3 regions of the Bacillus sp. KH172YL63 genome follow, and region 1 is predicted to be linked to each of the others. Evidence: riboswitches for the same ligand, from Rfam matches in the RefSeq annotation. Region 1 holds a riboswitch; each other region holds the start of a gene.
The links. Region 1 has a riboswitch for cyclic di-GMP ahead of KH172YL63_RS20455 (hypothetical protein). Riboswitches for the same ligand answer to the same signal wherever they lie in the genome.

Region 2: linked by a shared signal. The riboswitch ahead of KH172YL63_RS01115 (EAL domain-containing protein) and the one ahead of KH172YL63_RS20455 (hypothetical protein) in region 1 are both predicted to bind cyclic di-GMP.
Region 3: linked by a shared signal. The riboswitch ahead of KH172YL63_RS19235 (hypothetical protein) and the one ahead of KH172YL63_RS20455 (hypothetical protein) in region 1 are both predicted to bind cyclic di-GMP.

What each region holds. Positions count from the first base shown of each region.
Region 1 is NZ_AP022842.1:4,028,047-4,035,448, forward strand. It holds gene hutH (histidine ammonia-lyase) at 1-456, opposite strand, end outside; gene hutP (histidine utilization transcription antiterminator HutP) at 744-1,190, opposite strand; gene KH172YL63_RS20435 (hypothetical protein) at 1,421-1,903, opposite strand; gene KH172YL63_RS20440 (REP-associated tyrosine transposase) at 2,019-2,576, opposite strand; gene KH172YL63_RS20445 (helix-turn-helix domain-containing protein) at 3,111-3,524, shown strand; gene KH172YL63_RS20450 (hypothetical protein) at 3,683-3,844, opposite strand; cyclic di-GMP riboswitch class I at 4,042-4,115, shown strand; gene KH172YL63_RS20455 (hypothetical protein) at 4,377-5,042, shown strand; gene KH172YL63_RS20460 (efflux RND transporter periplasmic adaptor subunit) at 5,066-6,301, shown strand; gene KH172YL63_RS20465 (alkaline phosphatase) at 6,500-7,402, shown strand, end outside.
Region 2 is NZ_AP022842.1:197,505-204,906, forward strand. It holds gene KH172YL63_RS01095 (YqcI/YcgG family protein) at 1-360, shown strand, start outside; gene liaG (LiaG family protein) at 395-1,258, opposite strand; gene KH172YL63_RS01105 (CAP domain-containing protein) at 1,414-2,163, opposite strand; gene KH172YL63_RS01110 (DNA-3-methyladenine glycosylase) at 2,351-2,935, shown strand; cyclic di-GMP riboswitch class II at 3,037-3,117, shown strand; gene KH172YL63_RS01115 (EAL domain-containing protein) at 3,560-4,270, shown strand; gene KH172YL63_RS01120 (ABC transporter permease subunit) at 4,749-6,728, shown strand; gene KH172YL63_RS01125 (divergent polysaccharide deacetylase family protein) at 6,875-7,402, shown strand, end outside.
Region 3 is NZ_AP022842.1:3,758,405-3,765,806, reverse strand. It holds gene KH172YL63_RS19265 (YitT family protein) at 1-526, shown strand, start outside; gene cccB (cytochrome c551) at 599-910, shown strand; gene ftsE (cell division ATP-binding protein FtsE) at 1,466-2,152, shown strand; gene ftsX (permease-like cell division protein FtsX) at 2,142-3,026, shown strand; gene KH172YL63_RS19245 (murein hydrolase activator EnvC family protein) at 3,066-4,403, shown strand; partial or broken gene ltrA (group II intron reverse transcriptase/maturase) at 4,995-6,256, shown strand; cyclic di-GMP riboswitch class I at 6,419-6,511, shown strand; gene KH172YL63_RS19235 (hypothetical protein) at 6,632-6,871, shown strand; gene KH172YL63_RS19230 (hypothetical protein) at 7,000-7,402, shown strand, end outside.

The DNA.
Region 1 (7,402 bases):
TGCGAGATGGGACAGGGGCGCCAGGTCCCCACTTGCCCCAAGCGATCCCTGCTGAGGAACGACCGGATGAATCCCCTTATTCAGAAATTCCGCCAGACGTTCCACAATGACCGGCCTGACACCCGAATACCCTTTTAACAGGGCGTTGCATCTCAAAAGCAGCATGGCCCGTGACACATTCTCCGGGAAAGGATCTCCCACTCCGCACGCATGTGAATGAATGAGGTTCAACTGCAGCTCTTCCACATCCTCCGCATCAATCAGCACATCACTGAACTTCCCGAACCCCGTATTGATCCCATACACCACACGCTTCTCCTTCACAATCCGCTCAACCGCCTCACGACTCTTCCGCACCCGCTCCATACTAAGCGGCGAAAGCTCCACAAGCTCCTTCCCAAAAATCACCCGCTTCGCCTCATCCAAACTCAAACCACAACCCGTCAACTCAACCATTCCAATCACCTCTCCTTTTTCTGTAGGGACGGACCTCTAAAAACCGTCGCTTTTTCATGTCATTTACTTATATTTCTTTTATAAATAGCGGTATGAATGGGTTCTTGTGCTTTACCACTTTAAACTGCTCAGGGACGGACCTCCCCGCCACACGACACGACACCTCACCACACCGCACCAAACCAACCCCATGCCACCTTCCTCACACAAAAAGAGGGCCCGACCAACGACAGACTTCTGCCAGTGGTCGAGCCCCCTTTTGACTATGATCTATAGGCTCTCATCTATTAAATATGATTGATTCCAAGTCCGATCGTCTCGTGCTCCAATCCTTTGATCGGCGCACCGATCGTCCCGTACAGGGCGACCGCTATCCATTCGCCTTCTTCTTCGCTCTCGTACGGCGTTCCCCTTACGACCGAAAAACGTAGACCGACAGTACGAAGCACCTCACCGAGCTGGGTATGCCCCCGGGTGACGCCAGTCAATGCTTCCATGATCGCATGATACAGGGCATGCATCTCCCGGTACAAATCTTCCCGGACAAGATCACTCCGCTTCGCTGCCGTTTCAATGGCTGCCACGATCTTCTGACTGTCCATGGAGCCGATTTTCCCTGTGCAATAGCTCCAATTCAATTCATTGAAATGCCGGTTCCACTCTTCTTCCTCACGATCCAGGAGAAGGAGCAGCATGGCATTCTTTCCGATACGACTATGTTCTGATTTATTCATGCAGCATTCGCACCTTATACGAAAATTCTAAAAATACTAATAACTACTTATATTGTATGGTCTGCTTTCAAAGAGGTCAACGAAAAAAGTGGTGATTTTAGAAACTTAGAGAGGTAGTTTGGTAGCGTGGTAAAGGGGGTTCGGGCGTGACTTGGGATGATCGGCACGATGGAAGGTCCGTCCCTCAAAAAAAGACGTACCTAGGGGAATCAGGTTCGCCTCATTCCTCCCTATTCTTCTTGCTTTTTGCCCTTTCCTTTGAACACTCGGGGGTCGTTCAAGAGGCATGTGACGATCCCGTCATCAGATTTCAAGCCGAGATACGATAGAATATCATGCCTGTCCTCTTCAGAAAGGGGACCGTCCATGGGATAAAGCGGCCGGATATTCAATTGCTCCGTACCTTCCTGCTTTTCAAGCACCACCTGGCAATCCATCGGTGCCCGGCCGTCTACCCGGACGAACCTGAATGGGATGGCATGATTTCGATCGATGGGAACAGCGAACAACGTGGTAAACCCGACTGTTTCAAGAATTCTGTCCGAGTACATGATGCTTTCCAATGCGAGGGAGAATCCAGGCGGCCGATTCACCACAACGAACTTGTTGTAATAATGCTGGCCTTGAAATACGACGAGGTGCTTTCTTGATTTCTTCACGCTCCCGTTGGAAAGGGCAAGATCTTCGAAGACTAGTATAAAGTCTTTTTTCATATTTCTACCTCCTTTAATAGGAATTTCGAACTACACCTTATACTTTTCGACACAAACACCCTTTACCCTCTAAATTTTTCCAAAAATATATTATTTTTTTTACAAATTTTGTAACTCATTCAACACACTTCTCCTTTTTCTCAATCGTTTCAACAAATTTCTTGTAAAGTTGAATCTGAGGCGCTGGAAAATAATTCAGCGTACGCTCTTTTGAAAGAAGGGGGTTATCGATGGAGTGAATGTAAGAGGGGTAGCTGCTCCACGGGTATTGTTCGCCACTGACGGTGAGCTTCGCTTCAACGGGGTTCTGGTGGATGTATCTGCTTGCCTTGATGAAATAGGATGGGGTGTCAATTTTCGTGGATCCATATCTGCCCTGGAACACATGGCCGACATAATCGTATTTCTTATTAAAATAAACGGCATAGCGTGTGTGAAGGATCCTGATGATCTTTTCGAGGGGAATCTCTTGGGTTTCGATGAGAAGATGGATATGATTGGGCATCAAACAGTAGGCGTGGATGGTGAACGGGTACTTATCTTTCGTCTCTTGCACATACAACAAATACTTCCTGCGGTCTTTCTGATCATGAAAGAGATCCTGCTTTCGGTTCCCCCTCGCTGTCACATGGTAAGTCGATCCCGGAACCCAATTCCGAGGTGTCCGTGACATAACATCACTCCTCTTCTGCGGATTATAAAACCTTACCTACTCCCTATTCGACAAAAATATGGAAAATCCTTCTTTTTATTCGAAGGGACATGTTGAGGGACGGACCTCTTTATCTCTAACAACCGGCCGGAAATCCGCTGCTGAGAGGTCCGTCCCCACCCCTTAATCGTTGGTGAAGCTTTTTTGAGAATAGTAGATTATGCGTTGCTTTCGGGAATGACTGGTGCTACTGGTGCTGAATACCAACTTGGAATCTGGATTCAGACGAATCCACTTTATTTTGGTTGCCTCAATTCTTTCCGTTCCATTCCCTTTACTCCCCTTGACCTGTTCTCCCATTCCATCTCCACCTTTGCCTCAAATCGACAAAGTTACAACTATATTTACATTTTAATACTTTCATCTGTAAAATTGTATACTTTTTCCAAAATATATTTATTTGTCATCATTAATCATATTTCAAATCGTGTAATTTCAGAATCACCCCCATTAAAACCTTTATCTTGAAGAAAAACGGGATAGTCGGTGAAAACAATGGACTTACATGTGGAGTTAAAACGTTATCGCAATGACATATTAGAACTTAGCCAGCGAGAAGCCGCCCTTCGCTTGAACATCAACCAGAGCACATTATCAAATTATGAAAACGGGACAAGGGACATCCCCTATAAAATGCTCCTTACCTTCAAGGAAGTATACAAAATCCCCACCTATGAAATGAACCGGATTATGTACGGAGAAGAAAGCAGCGCTTCCGGCCAAAGCCATCATCCCATGATCCTGAGAGAAAGCTTCGAAGACGAGGAGTACAAAGAAATCCTCAAGATCCTCCAGGAACATCCTAAACTCAAACGGACACTAGCATCCCTCGCCTACTTCACAGAAAAACGCAAAGAAAAATTCATCACCCACGTCAACCACCTTTATCAGACGTTGAAGGAGTGGTAGAGGTTTGTCCGTGGGGGGTGTTGTGTGGGGGACGGACCTCCGCAAAAGAAGCAGAAACATTGCTAAACCGGGATTCCGGTCTGAAAAACCATTCAAAAATGAGGTCCGTCCCTCCAACCACAAAAACAAAAAGCGCCTAGATTCCCTGATGTGGGTTTCTAGAGCGCTTTTTGATTTTCATCTATTGAGTATCCTGATTGAAGTTCTTGTTTGAGCCAGTGGATCATGGAGTTTGTGTCCATGTTGCCTTGTTGGCCTTTGTCGAACGCTTGCTGGATGACATTGAGAATGTGGTGATTGGTTTTCTCATTTCCTTTCAAAACAGACAACCTCCTACAATAAAAAACGGTTTCTATCACCTTATTACACTATTAGACAACATTTCAAACATCAATTCTATGCAATATTACCAGAAAAAACCACAAAGTGAAAGAAAAATTTATTAGAATTTTCTCCAAAAAACAACTTTATACCCATTCAATTTCCTCTCTTTTTAGCCGATATATGAATGGTATGGAATGAATAAGGGCAAAATCATCGAAAGGTGATGACGCAAAGCTATAGGGGCTACACTGCCAGCCAGCTACCAATCTAGGAGGGATAGAGTTGTCGTTTTTGACACCCGAGGAATTCGCAGCAAAAAGAAAGTATAAAAAGATAGGAATGTATGTAAGCCTATTTTTTATTACGATTGCTATAATTGCTGGAACTACATATTTAACGTATAACATGTAAAAGCGTCTATTGGCGCTTTTTTAATTTTATATACTTTCATTCTACAATTTATGGAAAGTTTCGAGAATATTCGATAGAATAAAAGGAGTAATCTAAACTAGTTGGAGGCAACCATACATGCATAAAGAAGTTAAACTCATCCGGGGATTGAGACAACCTTCCCACTTCTTTTATCAGTTACAAGTGGCGGAAGGATTGAAAGGATATAAACAAAAAGTTCTCCTTGTTATTCTATTATCTGCTCTTGTCTTTGGACTCATTTCCTCTTTCGGAATCGGAATGGATCCTCTTTCAAAACAACTAACGGAACTGTCACCTGCCACATTTGAAATGGAAAAATTCCTTTTCTTCCTGGGAAGACTGATCGCTGGTCTATTATATGCAGCAGTCGTCCTATTCGTACCGGCACTGATTTTCTGGACGATTTCAGATGAGGGTGAATACCGTAAGCTCGTCATCATCCAGGCTCTCGTATTGATGATCCTATTAATTGAAAAGCTGACGTATATCCCTTTGTCTATCTTCTTTTCTCTTGACTGGTTCTCATCACCCCTATCGCTTGGGGTCATCGCCCAATATATAACGGGCAAAGCTTTGGTCATCTATTTCTTAGGATGCTTCTCACTTTTTAAGATATGGATTTTCTATATTCAATACAAAGGAATCAAACGCCTCACTCAACAGAAGAACTGGGTGATTTGGCTGGTAATCCTCTTAACGAATGCATTGTTCTGGGGCGTTACTACACTTCTGGCGTTTCTTGATATATCTACTCTAATCTAACTATTAAAAGGCTGTGAACATTCATGAAAAAACGAACCATTTTCTATAGTACCCTCACTGTGTCGCTCCTTTTCATAGGTACCAATACATATCTGATTGAAAAAGCGAACAGCAAAGTCGACCGGGAAGTCCGTGTTGCCGAATGGGAACCGGTCACGAAAGGCGACCTTGCCAAGGAACTGCCCAAAGCCGGCGTGGTAGACGCTGAAGAAGAGAACTACCTTTATTTCAACGACGAATTCGGCTCTTTCAAAAAATTCCTTGTAAAAGAAGGGGACCAGGTAGAGTCCGGGACACCGCTCTATGAGTATGAAGTGACCGACCAAACGCGTCAAAAGAACGTGTTGAAGTCAGAGGTCGATCAATACGAAGACGAAATTGATAGTATCGAAGAAAACATCTCGGATTTAAATCGATTAGAATTATCCTTACCATCCACTTCAATTGACGAAAAGGACATTCCGATTGACGCAAGTGCCTTGCAATCTGAGTACGATTTAAAAAAAGAAATCGCCGATAAAGAACTTGAAATTGACCGCCTTGAAAGCCAAATCGACAATCTTGAGCGTCAAATCAAAGATATCGAGTCTTACGAAACCACCCTTACCGTTCAAAGCAGTGTGGCCGGCACGATCAAAAATCTGTCTCATGCAGTCGACAACCCGTTGATCACCATCGCCTCACAGGCGACCATCGTCACGACTGACCTCACCGAAAAGGAAATCATCACGGTCGACGAAAACATGAACGCAACGGTTCAATCGGACATTGAGAAAAAGACTCAAAAAGGGATCGTGACCAAAGTCGCCACACTCCCTAAAAACAATCCGCACATCCAAACAGACAGCATGTACCCTGTTGAAGTGAAACTCCAGGATCCGGACAACAAGCTGCTTCCAGGCCACCATGTGGCTCTATCCATCATCACCGAGGAAGTGAAAGGTGCAACGGTGGTGCCAGTAACCGCCGTTGAAAAGGACGGAAAGAACAAATATATGTGGATCCTTACCGATAAAGGTACTGTAGAAAAGCGTAAAGTCACCACAGGACTTGAAGTCGACGGACAGCAGGTAATCAAATCTGGCGTAAAAGCCGGAGAGTACTATATCATCTACCCTGATGACATTCCGGCTCTACAAAAAGGCGCAACATTCATTACGGCCCTTGATTGGGATAAAGTGAAACTGAAGGATTTGAAGAAGTTCGATCGTCAGGCAGTATTGGAGAATTTGCTGTTGGGGATTTTGGAACGGAAATAATATTAGATCAGGACCGGCCCCTTTAAAAGGGCCGGTTTTTTCATGAAACATACATACTCCTTCCCTTCAAACAAATACTAGTGGATAACCAACTGCGAAAAGGAGTCCACTAACCATGAAAACACTTAAAACACTCATCACCCTTCTCCTACTCCTCTCTATCACGCCCCCACCCACGCAGCCCCGCCCAAAAACGTCATCCTCCTCATCATGGACGGAACCAACTCCGACATACTCACCCTATCCCGCTGGTACCGAGGGACGGACCTTCACCTGGACAGCATCCTGTCAGGCGGCGTCCATACCCATTCAGCACAGTCAGCGATCACCGACTCGGCTGCTGCGGGGTCTGCCATGGCAACCGGGATGAAGACCCGTGCCGATTACATTGGGATGAGTCCTGACGGCCGCCCGGTGCTGACGGTCCTTGAAGGAGCAAAGCTGTCCGGCTACAAGACGGGCATCGTCGCCACCTCCCCGGTCCAGCACGCCACACCCGCCGCGTTCACCTCCCACGCACTGAACCGGGATGAATTCGGCGACATCGGTGAACAGCAGGTGCATCAAGGGCTCGATGTCGTACTCGGCGGTGGTGCCGCCTGGCTCAAGCCGCAAACGAAGAATCCTGTCAAAAACGACGATGGCATGCTGAAAACAAAGCAGGTCAGCCGTGAAGACGGAGAAAACCTGCTCGAAACAATCAAGGCAAACCAGTATCAATTGGTACGGAAGAGGGACGGACTTCTAAACAGTACCGGATCCGGCAAGCTGTGGGGTTCTTTCGCTAATGAAGACATCTCTTTTGAAATGGACCGACGCAAACTCCATCCCGACGAGCCGTCACTTAAAGAGATGACCCATGCCGCCATCAACAAACTTTCCGAAGGCGACAAAGGCTTTTTCCTCATGGTCGAAGGCAGCAAGGTCGACTGGGCCGCCCACAAAAACGATCCTGTCGGCATGATCAGCGAGGTGCTGAGCTTTGATGACGCGGTCGGTGAAGCGCTGGCATTTGCCCGAAAAGACAAGAATACGATGGTCATCGCCGTCACCGATCACGGAAATAGCGGCCTTACCCTCGGGAATCAACACACGAACGGT
Region 2 (7,402 bases), 420 kb from region 1:
TGGCCTGAAGACTACCCGCAAGACCCGGATCATCACTTGTGGGCGTTTTCCTTTGCCGGGGAGCCGTTTTTTGTATTCGGGAATGCACCTGCCTATAAACAGCGGAAGACGAGGGACCTTGGCAACAGCCTTGTCCTTGGATTCCAGCCCCGCCGGATTTTTGAAGGGCTTGAGGGTACTTCAAAGGGAGGCATCATGTCTCGTGAAAAAGTACGGGAGCGGGTGGAGAAATGGGACGGCCTGCCGAAGCATCCGAACATCAGCCACTACGGAGATCCTGAGCACAGGGAATGGAAGCAGTACTTCATCGGCGATGATATCTTGCCGATGGAGGGGAAATGTCCGTTTCATCATAAATGAGAACGAGTCAGGCGCTGCCTGACTCGTTTACTTTTTAATAAATATCTACATTTCCACTAGAAACCGATACGTTAATCCTATACTTGCCCGACCCTGACACACCGGAAATATCACCATTGTCGACTTTCTGATCTTCCAGTGGGAGGCTGCATGAAATATCTCCGCTGCTTGCTTTCCCTTTCAGCTTAAAGCTCGCTTCGTCCGGCAAATCAAGCTTCACGCCACCGGAGCTGATATCAAAGTTCAGGTCACCCTTTAAGGCTGGCATGGAGACGGTCAATTCTCCTGAAGACAATTCTCCATTCAAAGGGCCTTCATAATTCTTCAATTCTACATTACCGGAGCTGATTTCCACACTTCCTTTTTGGGTTGAGAGTGTGTTCACCACCATGTCGCCGGATGATCCCTCATGCTCGAACACATTCGTATCCAGATTTCTAAGCTCCAGAGATCCTGAGCCCATCTCAACCGCCAATTCATCCAGCTTCAATCGTTTTGCTTCTGATTCACCCTTCATCACCAGGCTGCCGGATCCCATGTCAATCTCCATACTGTGTGCATATGCCCTTGGGATATAGACCGTTACGTCTGATTTACGATGGAATCCGAACCACTCATACCATTTATGTCTGACCGAGATGTCGATCGTATCCCCTTGTTCCTTCAGTGTGAGTCTGCCTTTACCATCAATGTCCACTTTCACTTCATCGCGATCAGTGGGAATGACCTCCGTGTCGCTGCTATCCAGGCTGAGGTCGATGTGATGGATATTGTCTGACAGATGAACCCTGTCTCCTGATTGACTTTCTTTTGTGAATAAAGATGTGTTGTCTTTCAAAATAAAGAAGAGTGTTGCTAACGCCATGACAGCAACCAGCACCGAAAAAGTATTCTTCATTGTCATCCTCCTGCCTTATCCATGTGATAAGTAAAGTGTAAGCGAGGAGAGGGATTACCACAATGTGCCGGAGGATTATTTTTATATCAGACCAGAGATGTATCAGCAGACAATAGAAAAAGGACCGTCCCCATTTAGGGAGGGTCCAAATTCCTTTACTTGCCGATGAACATCTGTGTCCAATAAATTCCCTGGCTCGTATCCTTTGCGGTTCCGACCCCGATATGCGTCACTGATTTATTTAGGATGTTCTTACGGTGTCCGGGACTGTTCATCCACGCATTGACGACAGATTCGGGGGTCTTTTGCCCGACCGCGATGTTCTCTGCAGCAGAAGAATAGTCGATCCCGAAGTTCTGCATCATCTCGAACGGTGATCCGTATGTTGGAGACGTATGGGAGAAGTAATCCTTGTCTTTCATATCCTCAGACTTCATTTCAGCTACATTTGATAATTCTCCGTCATACTTTAAAGCGCTGAGTCCATTCTTTTTCCGTTCCTGATTCGTCAGGTCAATCACCTGTTTTGCAAGGCTGTTTGCTTCAGAAGATTGCGACTCCTGTTGCTTGGACTGTTTGTCCGATGGTTCAGGTTGTGCCGTATCGGGCTGATTCGGCTGACGTGCTTCTTCATTGCCGGGAGTGAATTCCTCACCGGGATCCAGATGCGTGAATTCCCGCAGGGTCCCGTTCGGATCGATCGGAGCGATGAATCGGTGAAGGGCGATACGCTGTCTTTCATTGATATCCAACGCGTCCCTGTCATTGTTTCCATATGATACCGGGTCGTACGTGACGTTCTGGGTATCTGTCAGGGCGTCGTTTGAATCGTTATTGTTACAGCCAGTCATCATCATGAAAGGGATGACGGCACAAATGCTCAAGGTAAATAATCGTTTGTTCATGTGAGTTCCTCCAATAGTGTTGATTGCCTCATAAAAAGGCTTTTAACAGTCTTTAATATGTGCGTTGGCCACGTCTGTTATCCTGTTAAAAATAGGGTTTGGACCGGTTGAATTCAAGTCGGAAAGGGTATAAACGTACTTGTAAGGCAGAAAATAATGACCAACCCATGAAAGGAAGTGAACATCCATGGAATATACACCGATGCCCCCATCTTTTTACGAACAGCCGACATTGGATCTTGCGAAGGCACTGCTCGGATGCGTGTTGGTGAAAGAGACAGAGGAGGGTGTTGCCTCCGGTTATATCGTGGAAACGGAAGCGTATCTTGGGCCAGAGGACAGAGCGGCCCACAGCTATGGGAATCGACGGACGAAGCGGACTGAAATGATGTTTCATGAAGCCGGACGGATTTATACATATGTCATGCATACCCACTGTTTGGTGAACGTGGTGAGCGGAGAGAAGGAGAAGCCGGAAGCGGTGCTGATCAGGGCGGTCGAGCCCCTTGATGGACTGGAGCTTATGGCTTTGAGAAGGCCGGGACATGCCATGAAGAACTGGACAAGCGGACCCGGGAAGCTGACGAAAGCGTTGGGCATTACCATGAACGATTACGGGGGAAGCTTCCTCGAACCGCCCCTGATGATCATTGAGGGCGATCAGCCTGTGGAAGTGATGGAAGGAAAACGGATTGGTATCGATAATTCGGGGGAAGCAAGAGATTATCCATGGCGATTTTGGATAAAAGACAACCCCTATGTTTCTAAATAAGGTGTTTATTTAAGAATTTTCTAACAAATAGGATAAAATACACCCCATAAGTACTAGTTATGTGGTATATTTTTCTTATAACAAACTTCAGAAAATGACAATTCGAATGGGGGCTTTGAACCTAAATGACAGATGGGCGCTTACATTTAGGGGAGCTAGTAGCGCAACCGACCACATACGAACGCAGGATCATTGCGTTTTTGTGTGGTTTTTTTCATGAGAAGAGTCAAAAAAAGGCTGTTTTCGCATAGATTGTTGCTATTATTAGACGTTCATGTGAGCATCTTCGTTAATTTGAGACTGTGGAATGAAAAAATCTCCATAGTAATGAATCAAGGCTAATGTAGTTGAAATACGTTGATCAAGACTATTCAAAAGGTGAATAAGAAGTTAAATCAGTGAATTTTTGGTTTTTATCTCCGATGGTTGATTGGAACGGAGGATGCTCGACTCCTGCGGGAACTGATGGACAGGTGAGACCCCGCAGGACAAAGTCCGAGGAGGCTCACCGTCATCCCCGCGGAAAGCGAGCATCTGGAGTGGAAATCAACCGCATCTGACTCGTCTAAAAGCCACAATGTTTACGAAAATAGCCAAAAAATAAAAAGAGAGTATAGGGGTCCTATGAACATCTTTACAATTTTTCAAAATGACTTGATCTATCATGATTTCCAGCCTTTATATGAGTTGGGTGACCATCGCACCCTCTATGCTTATGAAGGCCTGCTTCGTAACAAGTATAATGAAAATCCTGAACGCGTGTTTCAATCGGCCATGAAAGCGAATATCCTGTATAAGCTTGATACCCTTTCCATCACCAAGGCCCTTGGAAGCTTTTCGGCGGAAGGGCTGAAGGATTGTAAGCTGTTCCTGAATATTTACATCACCACGATTCTGCATCCAAGCTTTCACACTTATTTCCACGATCTCATGAAGAAGTATCCGGACATCATCGGCCGCCTTGTACTCGAGATCAACGAATCGAGCGCAGAGGAACTGTGGCAGAATCCACTGTTAAAGAGTTCTCTTGCAGAACTGAAGCAGTTCGGTGTATGGTATGCCATCGATGATTTCGGACAGGGCACTTCCTCCATCAAAAAGGCGATTGAGTATGAGCCTGAGATTATCAAGCTGGACCGATATTTTGCAATGAATCTGGCAGAGGACACGAAGAAACAGCGGTTCCTTTCTTTCTTCAGTCAGTTTTACAGCAAGGATACCGTCATCGTGCTCGAAGGAATCGAAACAGTGGAGGATATGCAGGTGGCGAAGGAACTCGGCATTTCGATCGGACAAGGCTACTACCTTGGTAGGCCGAGCCAATTATTGGCGTAAAAAAAGAAGGGTGCTCCTTAATATGTGGGAGTGGCCCTTCTTTTTATTAAGCTCTATTCGCATTTATTGTTGTTATTGATAGAGGTATAGAAGTTAATGTGAGCATCTACGGTAATTTGAGACTGAGGAATAAAAAATTGCCATAGCAATGGATCAACGTAAATGTACTTGAATTACATTAATCACTACTATTCAGAAGATGAACAAGTAGTTAATCCAGTGAACTTTTGGTTTTTATCTTGGATGGTTGATTCTCGCTGCAGATGCTCGACTCCTGCGGGAACTGATGAACAGTATGAAATGCGGAGGAGGCTCACCGCCATCCCCGCGGAAAGCAACCGCATCTTGCTTGTCTAAAAGCCACAATGTTTACGAAAACAGCTTTTTGTTATGTAATTGTCAGATTTGAAATAAAATTGAAAAATTTTAACATTTCCATTAAACTGTGGGAAAAGATAAAAAAAGGGGGAAGGGATACATGAGGATGGTCATGTTTCCAATCAAGTTCGTTTTTTACTACGTCCTTGGCCTGATCGGCATTTTAGCGGTCAGTATCGCGCCGGAAGTGTTCAAAGAGAAGGGGATGTATAATCTCATAGGGTATTTGGAGGGGTTCATCAAATTCATTTTCGTCTTTTTGGACGGTGAAAATTGGAGCTATTCCTATAAAGGCGTCACCGTCGATTTCTTGGACATGCTGTGGGGACCTTATGTATACTCTCTGCAGGTCATCCTCGGTGCCCTGGGGATCGGCCTGGTCCTTGCCTTCATTCTGGCGATCATCACCGTGTTCCTGCCACGACCGTTGACCTCGTTATTAAAGAAAGTGTTAAATCTCCTCGAGACAGTCCCGGATTTAATGTTTGCCTTCATGCTTCAGCTGATGATTGTGTATGTATTTAAGCATTTCGGCGTGGAGCTTATGAATTTCACAGAGTTCAGGGAGGAAAAGGTATTCCTTGCACCGATGATCACCCTGTCGATCATCCCGATGATCTCTTTCTTCAGGATCCTCCTTTTCATAATGGAGGAAGAACTGCTTAAGCCCCATATTGAATTCGCCCAAAGTAAGGGGATGTCCAAAAGCAGGATCCTCTTTGCCCATGTAATGAAGAATATTTCACCGAGCCTTTTCTATCACGGGAAGCTCATCATCTGGGGAACGTTATCAAGCCTATTTATCATTGAAACGATTTTCAATATGAAAGGCATCACCTATTACGTTGTCCATGACTTCCGTCCGATGGTGATCGCCATTTCCTTAATCATGATCTACACGCCCTTTTTCTTCATTTACCAAGGGGTTTACTTATGGATCGATCACGGAAGCGGCGAGGACCATTCCAAGTACAAGCGAGATAAAACGAAATGGAATGAGTGGAAAATCTGGGGCTTCCTGTCTGTCGTCAGAAGGCTTTGGTGGCAGCATATGCATAACGGCAAGTTTGCCGTCGGCTTCAGCGTGATCTTCGGCATGATCGTGACGAGCTTCCTTTATTCCATCCTGAAAGAAGAGCCGGTAAAACACATCAACTTCATGCAGAACGATGAAGGAAGGATCATCAGTGCCCCGCCCCATAAACCGTTCGGGGAAATGATCCTTGGATCGGACTTCTTCGGATACAGCATCTTGGATCAACTGATTGTTGGGGCGAAGTACACGCTCTTGTTCGCTTTGATTGTGGCGTCCATGAGGGTCGTCGGCGGATTTTACCTTGGAATTGTGTATCATTTCCACTTGAAAGAGGCGAGGAAGAACTGGTTAGACCGCATCGTGGACTCGATTCACTTCCTGCCGTTAAGCCTGATTGCCTACCTTCTGTTAAGGCCTGTCCTCTGGGGATTCCCGGTTCTTGGCTGGGATCACTCCATGTTCGAAAGGCTCGTCTATGAAGCTGTCGTCCTGACGATCCTTGTCCTGCCACTGACAACGGTCCTGATCGGAAACGAACTGAAAATATTGGGAAGGCAGGATTTCGTCCTGTCGGCAAAGCTTCTTGGAGGAAACAACAAGCATCTGCTCTGGACCCACCTGTTCCCGCATCTCGCGCCAAGATTGTTCATTATCTGGGGACAGCAGTTCATCCAGACGCTCCTTATCCTCGTTCACCTGGGATTATTCCATCTGTTCCTCGGCGGTACAATCATCAAGGGAGGCTTATTGCCCGACCCGCCGAAATCGGGAACGTTCGAATGGTCGGGACTGATCAGCTCCACAAAAGACTCGCTCATGACCGGTAAGTACTGGATCGTCATTGCACCATTGATCGCCTTTATGGTCGCCATCATAGCCATGCAGCTGATCGTCCAGGGAGTCAAGGAAATCCAACAAACAAAAGTCGGCGTCCTCGTGAGCAACAAGCCGATCAAGAAGAAACACTCAGTGGTAAAGAACAACACATATAAGCCGGCGCTGGACGACCTGAAATTGATTCACCAGCATACTTTTAAAGGGTAGGGAATGAGGGACGGACCTCCAAATTCAAAGGCCCGGAAGCGCCACACCGCTTCCGGGCCTTCTTTCTTGATGAAATATGGGGGACGGACCTCTATTGATATGCAGCACCTAAACGGGACATCCTAAAGGAAAAGGAGTGATGAGAAATGAAATCCCTGCTTATCTTTTTAGTAGTGATGTGCACCGTACAGCCGTCTGCCTCGGCAAGAAACATCCTTCCCCTTCCCGCCCATCACAATGAACTTGCAATCGTGATCGATGACCTGGGCAACGACATGCAAGGGACCGAGGAAATCCTCAATCTCCCGGTCACGTTGACGATTGCGGTCATGCCCTTCCTGCCGACGACGAGGGAAGATGCGGAGAAAGCCCACCGGAACGGTCATGAGGTCATCGTCCATCTTCCCATGGAACCTGTGAGCGGGAAAGCGAGCTGGCTCGGGCCGGGGGCGATCACGACCTCCCTTTCAGACGAAGAGATCAAACAGCGGGTGGAGCAGGCGATCGATGAGGTCCCCCATGCAGTCGGGATCAATCATCATATGGGATCGAAGGCCACCGCCGATGAGCGGGTCATGCGGATTGTCCTCGACACGTGTAAAGAGAGAGGGTTATTTTATCTCGATAGTAAAACAACCGGAAAAAGCGTGATCCCGAAACTTGCGGAAGAAATA
Region 3 (7,402 bases), 270 kb from region 1:
CCTGCTAGGGGCACTCTTCGGCGGAATTGGAGTCGGCATTGGTCTTGGCATCGTCTTTCGGGGGAAAGCCTCTACGGGAGGGACGGACCTTGCAGCACAGATCGTCAATAAATTCACAGGCTTTTCCCTCGGTACATGTGTCGCCATGATCGACGGCATGATCGTTCTGTCTGCAGCGATCGTCTACGATATCGAACGTGGCTTATACGCTCTCATAGGCTTGTATGTCACGAGCAAGACCATCGATTTGGTGCAGGTGGGGATCAGCAGATCGAAGATGGCACTGATCATTACAAACCGACAAGAAGAGGTACGTGAAGGGATCTTGAGTAAGATCGACCGTGGCGTGACCAAATTATCCGCATACGGGGGATATACGGATGACGAGCGTCCGATCCTGATGTGCGTTGTGGATCAAACAGAATTCACAAAACTGAAACAACTGGTCAAAACCATTGATCCTTCTGCGTTTGTCGTCACAATGGACGCATCCGAGGTCCTTGGTGAAGGTTTCAAACGGGTGTAAACTTGGTATAATTATGTAGGAGAGGAGTGGGAAATCCGCAACTCTAAAATGCTTGAAAAGGGGGAAATAAAAATGAAGAAAAAGCTGCTTGGTGTTCTTTTTGGCGCTTCATTGGTACTGGCAGCCTGCGGTGGAGACGGTGACAGTACAGAAACAAGCTCTGGCGGAGTGGACCCTGAAAAAATCGTCACCAATAAATGCACCAGCTGCCACGGTGGAAACCTTGAAGGTGGTATGGGGCCGGCCCTGAAAAATATCGGTGCCGAACTGAGCAAAGATCAGATTCTTGAAACCATTCAAAACGGAAAAGGACAGATGCCTCCTGGACTCATCAAAGGGGAAGAAGCGGAAGCCGTGGCTGAATGGTTATCGAATAAAAAATAAGCGTGAAACACGGGAAGAGGGTCTGTAACAGATCTTCTTCTTTTTTTTGTATCCGGAAAACCTTCATGAATAGGGAATGTCGACAAATATAAAAAAACTCAATATCCACAGCCACTTTTCACCCTTCTTTAAGTCTATATTACAAAACGTCCCCCAGTATTTATCCTCCCATCACCACGTAAGAATTATAACCTAGTAACTTAATCAGAATAGCATGGGCAAAGGTTTTACAAGAGAAAATAAGAGAGACCTAATGACTTACCTTTATTACCTGGTAATAGGTCGAATAACCTAAAAAAAGCTCAAATAATAGGTAGAATCGACAGGAAAACAGGTAAAAAATTCACATTTTTTTGATTACTGAAACAAAAATGTAATAATTTTTTTCCTTAAAATCGGAGAAAGTGATGTTATAATTATTTTCGGAAGCGTGATTCGAGTTTTTTCACCATTTTTTGTCTAAAAGTGATGAAGACGACTTTGGTTGCGTACCGAGCTCATATGTCGATAACAGCCAAGAGGGTTACTACATAATACAAATTAGGTGATTTTAATATGATAGAAATGAAAGACGTCTATAAGCAGTACAGCAATGGTGTCATGGCTGCTAATGGTTTGAACGTCCACATTAAGCAAGGCGAGTTTGTGTATGTTGTCGGTCCAAGTGGTGCCGGGAAATCTACATTCATTAAAATGATGTACCGTGAAGAACGCCCTTCAAAAGGTGATATTATCGTGAACGGTATTAATCTGGCAAAAATACGAAACAGCAGGGTTCCATATTTAAGAAGAAACGTTGGGGTTGTATTTCAGGATTTCAAGCTGTTACCATCGCTTACAATCTATGAAAATATCGCCTTTGCACTTGAAGTGATAGAAGAACAGCCTAAGCAAATCAAGAAGAGGGTCATGGAAGTGCTTGATCTTGTAGGATTGAAGCACAAAGCAAGAATGCTTCCAAATGAATTGTCAGGCGGAGAACAGCAGCGGGTATCGATCGCACGTTCCATCGTGAACACGCCGAAGCTTGTGATCGCTGATGAGCCTACAGGGAATCTTGACCCTGAAACGTCCTGGGATATCATGAACATTCTCGAAGATATCAGCAACCGGGGAACGACGGTCATCATGGCCACCCATAACCGGGAAATCGTCAATACAATCAAGCATCGGGTAATCGCCATCGAGAATGGCCGGATTGTCCGGGACGAACAGCGAGGTGATTACGGTTATGAAAGCTAGAACATATAGCCGCCACCTGAGAGAGAGTCTTAAAAGCATCGGACGAAACGGCTGGATGACATTCGCATCCGTCAGTGCCGTCACCGTAACATTGTTGCTTGTCGGTGTGTTTATTGTCCTGATGTTAAACATGAATAAAGTTGCAACAGACATTGAAAGAGACGTTGAAGTGCGGGTATTGCTTGAAATCGGTACGGAAAAGTCTCAAATCGATGCAATTGATAAGAAGATTCACTCCATAAGCGGGGTCGAATCGGTTGAATATTCTTCCAAAGAGCAAGAACTTCAAAATCTTGTGAAGGATCTTGGAGATGACTTCAGACTATTTGAACAGGATAACCCGTTATACGATGTGTTCATCGTGAAAGCGGAAAATCCCCGGGAAACTGGTAAAATAGCTCGGGAAATTAATCAGTATGAAGGTGTCAATGAAGCCTTGTACGGTGAAGCGAAGATTGAAAAATTATTCAATGTGCTGGAAATGAGTCGAAACGTTGGACTTGTGTTGATCATCGGTCTATTGTTTACCGCTATGTTCCTCATCTCGAATACAATCAAAATCACCATTGTCGCGAGAAGAAGGGAAATCGAGATAATGAAACTCGTAGGTGCAACCAACTGGTTTGTACGCTGGCCATTCATATTAGAAGGATTATGGCTCGGAATTTTAGGTTCTATTATCCCGATCGCTCTTGTCACAACAGGTTACTACTATGCTTATGAATTTATTAAACCAAAACTACAAAACCATTTTATTCAGATATTAGATTTTACCCCTTTTATCTATCAAGTAAACGGATTGATTCTATTAATGGGTTGCTTGATCGGGGCTTGGGGAAGCTTTATGTCCGTACGTAAGTTCTTAAAAGTGTAAAATTTGATAGGTTGATAGAAGCTGAAAGGAGCATGCCGCTTGAACAAGAAGTATTTTGTATCATTAACAATCGCAGCAGCATTAACAATCGGAAGTCTACCAACGTTAGCTACAACTGCTAACGCTAACTCCTCTGTAGAGGACTTGAAGAAACAGCAGGACAACATCTCTTCTAAGAAAGAAGAAATCAACGGCAAGATTGATGAGAAGAAAGCAGAGATTAATCAAAATATCACTAAACAAAAAGATATTCAGGCACAGATTGCGGAGATCAGTACCAAACTAAAAGATACTGAAACTAAAATCACTGAAAAAACAAAAGAAATCGATGAGACGACTGAAAAAATCAACAAACTTAAAGAAGAGATCGAAGTTCTGAAGAAGAAAATCGCAGAGCGCAATGAGCTTCTTAAAGAGCGTGCACGTGCAATCCAGGAAAAAGGCGGCTCAGCAAACTACCTGGATGTACTTCTTGGTGCGGACAGCTTCGGAGATTTTATCAACCGTGTAACAGCAGTGAACACAATCGTCAGTGCAGATAAAAAGATCATGGACGAGCAGAAACGTGATCAAGCTGAATTAGAGAAGAAGCAAGCAGAAGTTGAAAAAGAACTTGCAGACCTTCAAGCTTCCAAAGCGAATCTTGAGTCACTGAAAAAAGACCTGGACAGTCAAAAAGCGAAAAAAGCTGACCTGTTCAAGCAGCTCGAAGCACAACAAGCTACACTGAAAGTAGAAAAAGCAGACCTTGAAAAAGAATCTGAAGAGCTTTCTAAAATGGAGCACCAGCTTGAAGGTGAAATCCAGGCTGAACAGGCACGTCTAGCCGAGCTTGCCCGTAAACGGGAAATCGAACGCAAGCGCCAGGCTGAAGCAGAAGCTGCAAAACGTGCGGCATCCCAGCAACAGGCGACAGGCGGTTCATCTTCATCTCCAGCGGCGTCAGCTCCAGCAGCACCTGTTAGCGCCGGTGCATGGACATCTCCAGCTTCAGGAACGGTTACAACCAACTTCGGCTGGGATACGCTGAACGGCAAGCAACGCTTCCACTATGGGATGGATATCGCAGCACGGGGCAGTGTGCCGATCTCTGCAGCGGCAGATGGTTATGTTATTAAAAGCCAGTACAGTTCAAGCTACGGAAACGTCGTATACATCACTCACTCTATCAATGGTAAAATGTTCACCACTGTATATGCCCACATGTCTTCTTCTTTAGTCGGACAGGGACAAGCAGTGAACAAAGGTGATCAAATCGGTTATATGGGGAATACAGGCTACTCATTCGGACAGCATTTACACTTTGAGCTTCATGCAGGCCCTTGGAATGCATCCCATTCAAACGCTGTAAACCCACGTCAATACATCAACTTCTAACATCGAACCCCCGCTTTGAACAGCGGGGGTTTTTTATTGTGCGCCCGGCATGGGTGTGATCTATAGGGTGAGAGTCCCGAGCCGTGAAGACAGTTGTAGCGGTTAGCTTAACGCAAGGGTGTCCGGGGTGACCTGGAATCTGAAGGAAGCGGGCGGCAAACCTCCGGTCCGAGGAACACGAATCTCATATAAGGCTTGTTGCACTGGATGAGTCTGCAATACAAGATGAAGTCCGAACTGTCGAAGGTGCAGAAAGTAAATGAGGCGGATAGATGGAGGGAAAGATTACACTCTTACCCGGGGAGATCTGGCGGATACGCCTTGAACACTTGGTAACCGGAGAAGCGATTCTCCGCTGAACCGCCAGAAGTCAGCCGAGGTCATAGTACCGGCTTTTCTCGAGGAAGCCGGGAAGGACTGAACAATCAAGAGAGTGTCACGACCTGGCTCATGGTAACTGAGAGACTCACAGACAATCTGAAAAGAGCTGTCCATTTAGAGGTAACGGTGAATTCCGTGAGGGCTGGTGGAAGTGTGAGGCAGGGCCATCGAAAGAGGAAACGTGACACACGAAGGAAAGGAATATCAGTGATGTTGATGAATATGATTCTGTCTAAACCGAATATGCTTGAAGCACTGAAACGTGTAGAACGTAATAAGGGAAGCCATGGCGTGGATGATATGCCCGTACAAAACCTGCGATCGCATATCATGCGCGAATGGCAGTCGATTCGCAAGAATCTCCTTGGGGGAACCTACAAGCCGGGCCCGGTACGTCGAATCGAAATCCCGAAACCAGACGGCGGCGTCCGGTTGTTAGGCATCCCAACGGTGACAGACCGTATGATTCAACAATCAATTGCCCAGATACTCTCCGGGATATACGAGCCGACCTTCTCTGATCATAGTTATGGGTTCCGACCAAATCGGAGTGCCCATGACGCCGTTAGAAAAGCGAAGATGTATATCCGGGAAGGATATCGCTGGGTTATCGATATAGATTTAGAGAAATTCTTTGACAGAGTGAATCATGATAAGCTCATGGGTCTTCTGGCGAAGAAAGTAAAGGACAAAGCACTTCTGAAACTGATTCGTTCTTACCTCAATGCAGGAATTATGATAGAAGGTGTAAAGGTGAAAAGTGAGGAAGGTACGCCACAGGGCGGACCTCTCAGTCCATTGCTTTCTAACATCATTTTGAATGAACTGGACCAGGAATTAGAGAAACGGGGCTACGCTTTATACGGTACGCAGATGATTGTAATATCTTTGTCCGTTCGCCAAAAGCCGGTAACCGGGTGATGACTTCAGTGACAACGTTTCTTGAGAAGAAACTTAAACTGAAGGTAAACCGAAAGAAATCTGCGGTGGACCGACCTTGGAGAAGAACGTTCCTTGGCTTTAGTTTTACATCAAATCGCAAACCAAAAGTCAGAGTGGCCTCCAAAAGTATAAAACGGTTAAAACAGAAAATCCGCTCTCTAACTTCCAGATCTTCAGGATGGTCGATGGAGGTTCGAATCAGAAAGCTGAACCAATATTTAATGGGATGGATCGGCTATTTTCAGCTGGCTGATACACACAGCTTCCTAAAATACCTGGATGCATGGATCAGAAGAAGATTGCGAATGTGTCTGTGGAAGCAGTGGAAACTGCCGAAAACTAAAGTCCGTAACCTCATTGCGCTCGGCGTTCCAAAATGGAAGGCGTATGAATGGGGAAATACCCGGAAGGGATATTGGAGGATCGCACAAAGTCCAATACTACACAGAACCCTTGGCAATTCCTTTTGGAATCGCCAAGGGCTCCTAAGTCTTATCGATAGGTATGAAAGTCTTCGTCAATCATCTTGATTGAACCGCCGTATACCGATTGGTACGTACGGTGGTGTGAGAGGTCGGGGATTAATCATCCCCTCCTACTCGATTCCCTGTTTTTTCCGGAACACCGGAATGCTTTGACCTGTTTTCATCTCCTGTTTTTTCTAGTATAATGACAATTATATTCATGCAACATTTCGATAAAGGCAAACTAATTGAAAGATTAGGACGCAAAGCCACGGGTCTTCTATCCTGTTCCAATAAGATAATGATCGCCGGGTTACCGAAAAAATGGACGCGATGACTACTGACTCGAATGTTATTAGCATCATGTAACCTGCCTATAGGTAGGTTATTTTTGTCTTGATATTCGAAATAGTATGATTTGAATCTGTATGAAGGATGATGATGTTGGAAGCACGAGAGATAAAAAGGAAATTAAGAAGTTTTTGCAGAAGAAACCGGACCGCATTGAAGTATACCCAAATAGGGGAATGCAGTGCAGAGGATATCAGTGACCTGTTGATTGAGCGGCTGGGGGTAGACGAGTTGAGAAGGATTCTGGCGGATATTGAAATCATCAGCCGCAGGAATGGAGATACAGTGAAATATTTCATGCTGATCTTGAAAGGAATCAAGGCTGCATAAAAGCTTTAAACCGGATGCCCTCAAGCATTCGGTTTTATTTGTATGGTAAGCCTCTCCGCTTGATTAATCCTTTGAAATTTCAGATAATCATACATAATGGGGTATATAGAAAGAATCGAGGAATCATCATGACAGAAAACTGGTATACGATAGGATCCTTTACTTTCCCCAGTTCCTGGGGCGCTATGCTGGCATCCTTTTTCCTGACATTCCTGTTACTCCACTTCTGGAATCGGAAGGCGAGCGACTGGTATTCCACGGGGATCATCTTATTTATTCTCGTTTGGAAGCTGAGTGTAATCATAGTCGATTTTCAAACCGTCATCAAACATCCGCTGACCCTGATCTATTTCCATGGGGGTACAGTTGGATATTGGTCTGGGTTGCTTGCTGCAGGCGGCTATCTCCTTTTAAAACGGGTCGATCAAATTTCGGTGACCATCCTTGTCTGGTTGATCACAGTCTTATTCTTTGAGCTTGTTTTTCATCTTTTGGAGAAGGAATACCTCATCGGATCAATTCAATTTGTTT